One region of the Jejuibacter calystegiae genome, then DNA from elsewhere that is predicted to be linked to it. Evidence: predicted binding sites of a transcription regulator. Region 1 holds the regulator's gene; the other holds the start of a gene.
What was found. Region 1 encodes CRP, which controls carbon source genes, mostly activating them, when cyclic AMP is high. Its sites were predicted from a motif close to ATGTGANNNNNNTCACAT; they were not measured.
Positions count from the first base shown of each region.

Region 2: pth (aminoacyl-tRNA hydrolase) is a predicted target of CRP. The motif match lies at 1,887-1,904, and genes of this name have one in related genera.

Region 1 is NZ_CP040428.1:738,874-742,354, forward strand. It holds gene FEM41_RS03510 (phosphoribulokinase) at 1-676, shown strand, start outside; gene FEM41_RS03515 (OsmC family protein) at 721-1,125, opposite strand; gene crp (cAMP-activated global transcriptional regulator CRP) at 1,431-2,063, shown strand; gene FEM41_RS03525 (YccS/YhfK family putative transporter) at 2,136-3,481, shown strand, end outside.
Region 2 is NZ_CP040428.1:4,182,794-4,186,274, reverse strand. It holds gene ychF (redox-regulated ATPase YchF) at 1-991, opposite strand, end outside; gene pth (aminoacyl-tRNA hydrolase) at 1,129-1,713, opposite strand; gene ychH (stress-induced protein YchH) at 1,988-2,272, shown strand; gene dauA (C4-dicarboxylic acid transporter DauA) at 2,334-3,481, opposite strand, start outside.

The DNA of each region.
Region 1 (3,481 bases):
CCATATCAGCTATTTCGGCCCGGACGCCAATGACTTTGGTCTGCTGGAAAATACCTTTACCGAATATGGTCATAGCGGTACGGGAAAGTCCCGCAAATATCTACATACCTACGATGAAGCAGTGCCCTGGGATCAGGTGCCAGGCACCTTTACTCCCTGGCAGCCGCTACCAGAACCTACGGACGTGCTGTTCTACGAAGGGCTGCACGGCGGCGTGGTCACCTCGCAGCACGATGTGGCGCAGCATGTGGATCTACTGGTCGGCGTAGTACCCATCGTCAACCTGGAGTGGATTCAGAAACTGGTGCGCGACACCAGCGAGCGCGGCCATTCCCGTGAAGCCGTGATGGATTCGGTGGTGCGTTCGATGGAAGACTACATCAACTACATCACCCCGCAGTTCTCACGTACCCACATCAACTTCCAGCGCGTGCCGACGGTAGATACCTCTAATCCCTTCGCCGCCAGAGAGATCCCGTCGCTGGATGAAAGCTTTGTGGTGATCCACTTCCGGGATCTGGAGGTCGATTATCCCTGGCTGCTGGCGATGCTGCAGGGCTCGTTTATCTCGCATATCAATACGCTGGTGGTGCCGGGCGGCAAGATGGGACTGGCGATGGAGCTGATTATGACGCCGCTGGTGCGGCGCATTATGGAAGGTAAAAAGATAGCCTAATCCCTGGCTGGGGAGGGGAATCTGTCTCCCCTCCCCAGCCAGCATCAGCCTTCCACCACCTCATATGAATGGGTGATATTCACCGCTTTACCCAACATCAGCGCCACAGAGCAGTATTTCTCGGCAGACAAATCCACCGCACGCGACACCGCATTGTCTTTCAGATCCTGGCCGGTAACGATAAAGTGCAGATTGATATGAGTGAACAGGCGCGGCGCCTCTTCACGACGCTCCGAGGTTAGCTTCACCTCGCAGTCGGTCACGCCGTGGCGACCCTTTTGCAGAATAGAGACCACATCGATGGCGCTACAGCTTCCCACCGCCATCAGCACCATCTCCATCGGACTGGGGGCCTTGTCGCCGGAATTCCCGTCCATCAGCACCTGATGCCCGGAGGCGGACTCACCCAGGAAAGTCAGGCCCTCAACCCATTTTACTCGTGACTGCATGTTGTCGCTCCCATCAAGCCATTCTTCCCCACAGAGTAAGCCGCCGCAAAGAAAGTCGCAACAGAAGGCGATCCGGGTCAAGCTGAAACGAGACAATAGGAGACACCCGGAAAAAGCTATGCTAAAACACTGAGGATACCCTCTCGCGGCGCGGCGAAGCGCGTACGGGATGAAATTTCACGTGAAATTTATGTAGCTTACAGGCTTTTCTCATGCCAGATCCCCAAGAGCGGGGACAAACGATCAATACGCCCGGAGGCCCATATTCTTCCGGGCGTCAGCTTATAACCAGAGGATAACCGCGCATGGTGCTTGGCAAACCGCAAACAGACCCGACTCTCGAATGGTTTTTGTCTCATTGCCACATTCATAAGTATCCATCGAAGAGCACACTTATTCATCAGGGTGAAAAAGCCGAAACCCTCTATTACATCGTTAAGGGCTCTGTCGCAGTACTTATCAAAGATGAGGAAGGGAAAGAGATGATCCTCTCTTACCTGAATCAGGGGGATTTCATTGGTGAACTGGGGCTATTCGAAGAAGGCCAGGAGCGTAGCGCCTGGGTACGGGCGAAAACCGCCTGCGAAGTCGCTGAAATCTCCTATAAGAAATTCCGTCAGCTGATCCAGGTAAACCCGGACATTCTGATGCGCCTTTCCTCGCAGATGGCCCGCCGTCTGCAGGTCACCTCAGAGAAAGTGGGCAATCTCGCCTTCCTGGATGTGACAGGTCGTATCGCACAGACTCTGCTGAACCTGGCAAAACAGCCGGACGCAATGACCCATCCGGACGGAATGCAGATCAAAATCACCCGTCAGGAAATCGGGCAGATCGTGGGCTGTTCCCGCGAAACCGTTGGCCGTATTCTGAAGATGCTGGAAGATCAAAACCTGATCTCCGCACACGGGAAAACCATCGTCGTCTTCGGTACCCGTTAATCCCGGTCTGTAACGGCGTGTTGTGGCAACGCGCCGTTTTTCTCTTTGCCACTGACGCGTTACCCTGTGCCAATGCGCCGACTGATCTATCACCCCGAAGTTAACTACGCGCTGCGTCAGACCCTGGTACTGTCGCTGCCGGTGATTATCGGGCTAATATTCGGTAGCCTGCAACAGGGCCTGCTCTTCTCGCTGGTTCCCGCCTGTTGCAATATCGCGGGCCTGGATACCCCCCATAAACGTTTCTTTAAACGCCTGATCGTCGGCGGCTCGCTGTTCGCCTTTAGCAGCCTGATGGTGCAGCTACTGCTGATGGAAAAGCTGCCACTGGCCGCCATCTTCTTCGGAATGGCGCTGTTACTGGGCGTTACGGCGGAAATCAGCGCCCTGCATGGCCGCCTGTTGCCTGCTTCGCTTATCGCCGCGATCTTTACTCTGGGGCTGGCCGGCAATATGCCGGTCTGGCAGCCGATGCTGCTGTATGCGCTCGGCACCCTGTGGTACGGCGCCTTTAACTGGTTCTGGTTCTGGATGTGGCGTGAGCAGCCGCTACGCGAGACCCTGAGCCTGCTCTATCGCGAACTGGCGGACTACTGCGAAGCCAAATACAGCCTGCTGACCCAGCATACCGATCCGGAAAATGCGCTGCCGCCGCTGCTGATTCGTCAGCAAAAGGTGGTGGATCTCATCAGCCTCTGTTATCAGCAGTTGCATATGCTATCTGCCACCAGCCGCCAGAATGATTATAAGCGCCTGCTGCGCGTCTTTCAGGTGGCGCTGGATCTTCAGGAGCATATTTCCGTCAGCCTTCACCAGCCTGAAGAGGTACAGAAACTGGTAGAGCAGAGCCACGCGGAACCGGTGATTCGCTGGGCGGCCCGTACCGTGGCCGCCCGGCTGCGCGTAGTCAGCGACGATATACTCTACCACCGCTATCCCCGGCGCTTTAGCATGGAAAAACCCATCTCCGCGCTGGAAAAGATTGCCCGCCAGCATCCGGAAAACCCGGTGGGGCAGTTCTGCCACTATCACTTCAGCCGTATCGCCCGACTACTGCGCACCCAGCGCCCGCTCTATATTCGGGATCTGATGGCCGACCGGCAACAGCATCTTCCGCTGCTTCGGGCGCTGCGCAGCTATCTGTCGCTGAAGTCCTCGGCGCTGCGTAGCGCAGCGCGCATTGGAACCATGCTTGCCATCGCCAGTCTGCTTGGCGCCGCGCTCAATCTGCCCAAACCCTGGTGGATACTAATGACCATCATGTTTGTCACCCAGAACGGCTATGGCGCCACCCGGGTACGCATTCTGCACCGGGCGGGGGGAACTATCGCGGGTCTGTTAATTGCGGCGGGCGCGCTACACTTTAACGTACCCCAGGGCTATATTCTGGCGGGAATGCTGCTGATAACGCTGATTGG
Region 2 (3,481 bases), 1.7 Mb from region 1:
TGTAGGTAATAAAATCCTCGTAGGCGATGGTCTGGGCGCGGATAAAACCTTTTTCGAAGTCGGTGTGAATTTTACCGGCCGCCTGTGGGGCGGTGGCGCCAACCGGAATGGTCCAGGCGCGCACTTCTTTTACGCCTGCGGTGAAGTAGGTCTGCAGGTTCAGCAGCTCATAACCGGCGCGGATCACGCGGTTCAGGCCCGGCTCTTCCAGACCCAGCTCCTGCATAAATTCGTCGCGCTCGTCGTCTTCCAGCTCGGCGATATCGGCTTCTACGGCGGCGCAGACCGCGACCACCACTGAACCTTCACCGGCGGCGATTTCGCGGACCATGTCCAGGTACGGGTTATTTTCGAAGCCGTCTTCGTTAACGTTGGCGATATACATGGTGGGCTTCATGGTCAGGAAGCTCAGGTAACGGATCAGCGCTTTCTCTTCTTTGCTTAGATCCAGACTACGCAGCATGCCGGCCTGCTCCAGCTGCGGCAGGCACTTTTCCAGCACCGCCAGTTCGGCTTTAGCGTCTTTGTCGCCGCCTTTGGCCTTCTTTTGTACCCGGTGGATGGCGCGCTCGCAGGTGTCCAGATCAGACAGCGCCAGCTCGGTGTTGATCACTTCAATGTCTTCTGCCGGATTCACTTTGCCCGCGACGTGAATGATATTGTCGTTCTCAAAGCAGCGCACCACGTGGCCGATAGCTTCGGTCTCACGGATGTTCATCAGGAACTGGTTGCCCAGACCTTCGCCTTTGGATGCGCCTTTCACCAGGCCCGCGATATCCACGAACTCCATGGTGGTTGGCAGCACGCGCTGCGGTTTTACGATTTCGGCAAGTTTGTCCAGACGCGGATCGGGCATCGGCACCACGCCAGTGTTCGGCTCGATAGTACAGAACGGGAAGTTCGCCGCTTCAATGCCTGCTTTGGTCAGGGCGTTGAACAGAGTGGATTTACCCACGTTCGGCAGACCGACGATACCGCATTTGAATCCCATGGTTTAGATCACCTTAATTGCTTGATAATCATCAGGTTATAGGTTGCCTGATGATGAAAAACGAATGACTATGGCTATTATACACCTAAACCCGGCGCCCAGGGGGGAGAAATCCCGCCCGTGGCCGGGACAGGGGGCTACTGCGCTTTAAAGCTATGCAGCCGGCTGGTTGCCTTCGCCAGCCCCTCTTTAAACCACACTTCGGTGCAACGCGCCGCTTCGTCTACGGCTTCGTCAATCAGCTTCTGCTCGGCCGCCTGAGGTTTACCCAGCACAAAACCGACAACCTTGTTTTTATCGCCCGGATGGCCGATTCCTACGCGAAGACGGTGAAAGTTGGGGTTATTGCCCAGCTTGCTGATGATGTCTTTAAGCCCGTTATGGCCGCCGTGACCGCCGCCGAGTTTAAATTTCGCCACACCCGGGGGCAGGTCGAGCTCATCGTGGGCCACCAGAATTTCGTCCGGATTAATTCGGTAGAAACCCGCCAGTGCAGCCACCGCTTTACCGCTCAGGTTCATAAAGGTGGTGGGGACCAGCAGGCGCACATCTTCGCCATTAACCTTGATGCGTGCGGTATAACCGAAGAATTTTGCCTCTTCTTTCAGCGGCTGGCCGTGGCGCTCAGCCAGCAGATCCACATACCAGGCCCCGGCGTTATGGCGGGTGGCGGCATATTCCGCCCCCGGATTGGCGAGGCCGACAATCAGTTTAATCGTCACATCACTGTCCTAAAGGGTTTTGACCTGCGCGCTAGTGTACTGTGCCGAAGGCGCGATGACAAAAGGCGTGCGCCGCTTTGGTTATGAATGATAATAATCACTGATACCAATCATTCAAAAAGGAAGATGTTCAGTAGGTTATTTGTAAAGTTTTGTTAGTCAAATATTCTGAGTTGTGATCGATACCGCACACATTGAAATGAGGTATTGCCTATACTTTGACTTACAAGGAAAGGGGATATTCCCTGGCGACCCAAGGTTCCGGAGGTGACAGATGAAACGCAAAAACGCTTCATTACTCGGCAATATGTTGATGGGGTTGGGGTTAGTGGTAATGATTGGCGGCGTAGGCTATTCCGTACTTAACCAGCTTCCACAGTTTAATTTACCAGAATTTTTAGCCCACGGTGCGGTATTCAGCATCTTTGTTGGCGCAATTCTGTGGCTGGCGGGGGCACGTATTAGCGGTCGTGAACGGGTAACAGATCGCTACTGGTGGGTACGGCACTACGATAAACGCTGCCGTCGCAGCGGCGGCAGGCAGCATCGTCACGGTTGATGCTCGTTCGCCAGGTCATGAAGAAGGCGCCGTCTGATACGGCGCTTTTTTTATCTCGTATTCAGGCCAGCGCTTCGTCGCGATCGGCGAAGAAGGCCAGGCGACCGGGAATGGGCTGAATACCGGCCCGGGCCAGAGTCCGCAGCGGCTGGAATTCCAGATTACAGATGCGCAGTTCACAGCCTTCAGGCAGTTTCGCCACAAAGCGGCGCAGGGCATCCAGCCCTCCCGCGTCAAGCAGCGGTACTGCATCCCATTGCAGTATCAGGAGCCGGTGGCCGTTAAGGCGCTGGCTCAGATCGTTAAAGATCCCCTCCGCCGCGGCGAAAAACAGCGGCCCGGTCACCCGCAGCGCCAGCACGTCGTTCGGGGTCGTCACCGGCAGTGGCGCCAGCCGGGTCATGCGCGCAATGCGCCGCATAAACAGCAGCGATGCCATGACGATCCCCACGCTAATGGCGATGACCATATCGAACAGCACCGTCAGTGACATACAAATCAGCATCACGATGATGTCGTCCTTCGGCGCCTGACGCAGTAGCGCCACCACTTTACGCGCCTCGCTCATATTCCAGGCCACCATCAGCAGCAGCGCCGCCATGGCGGAAAGCGGCAGCCAGGAGAGCAGCGGAGCAAGAGCCAGCAGCGCCAGCAGCACCAGCAGGGCATGGATAATGGCCGATACCGGCGAGCTGGCCCCGGCGCGCACGTTAGCGGCGGAGCGGGCGATAGCGGCGGTGGCGGTAATGCCGCCGAAGAATGGCGCGACAATATTGCCCAGCCCCTGGCCCAGCAGCTCGCCGTTGGCGTTATGGCGGGTGCCGGTCATGCCGTCCAGCACCACCGCGCACAGCAGCGATTCAATGGCCCCCAGTAGCGCCATCGAAAAGGCTGCCGGTAACAGGGCCTGTAGCGAATCCAGATTCAGGGTAAAAGTATCGCCCGGCAGCGACCATGGCAGCATTAGCTGCGGCAGCAGCGGCGGAATGCCATTCCCCTGGCTGCCATCGGCCAGCAGATAGTGAAAGCGAGTACCGATGGTAGCCACTTCCCCGCCTGCCAGCATCACGATTCCCATGACCGCGCAGCCTGCCAGCAGTGCGGGTAGGTGGCCCGGCAGGCGCAGGCCCAGCCGCGGCCACAGCACCAGTACCGCCAGCGTAACGCAGCCTGTGACGGTATCTCCCAAATTTAGCGTGGGTAATGCTA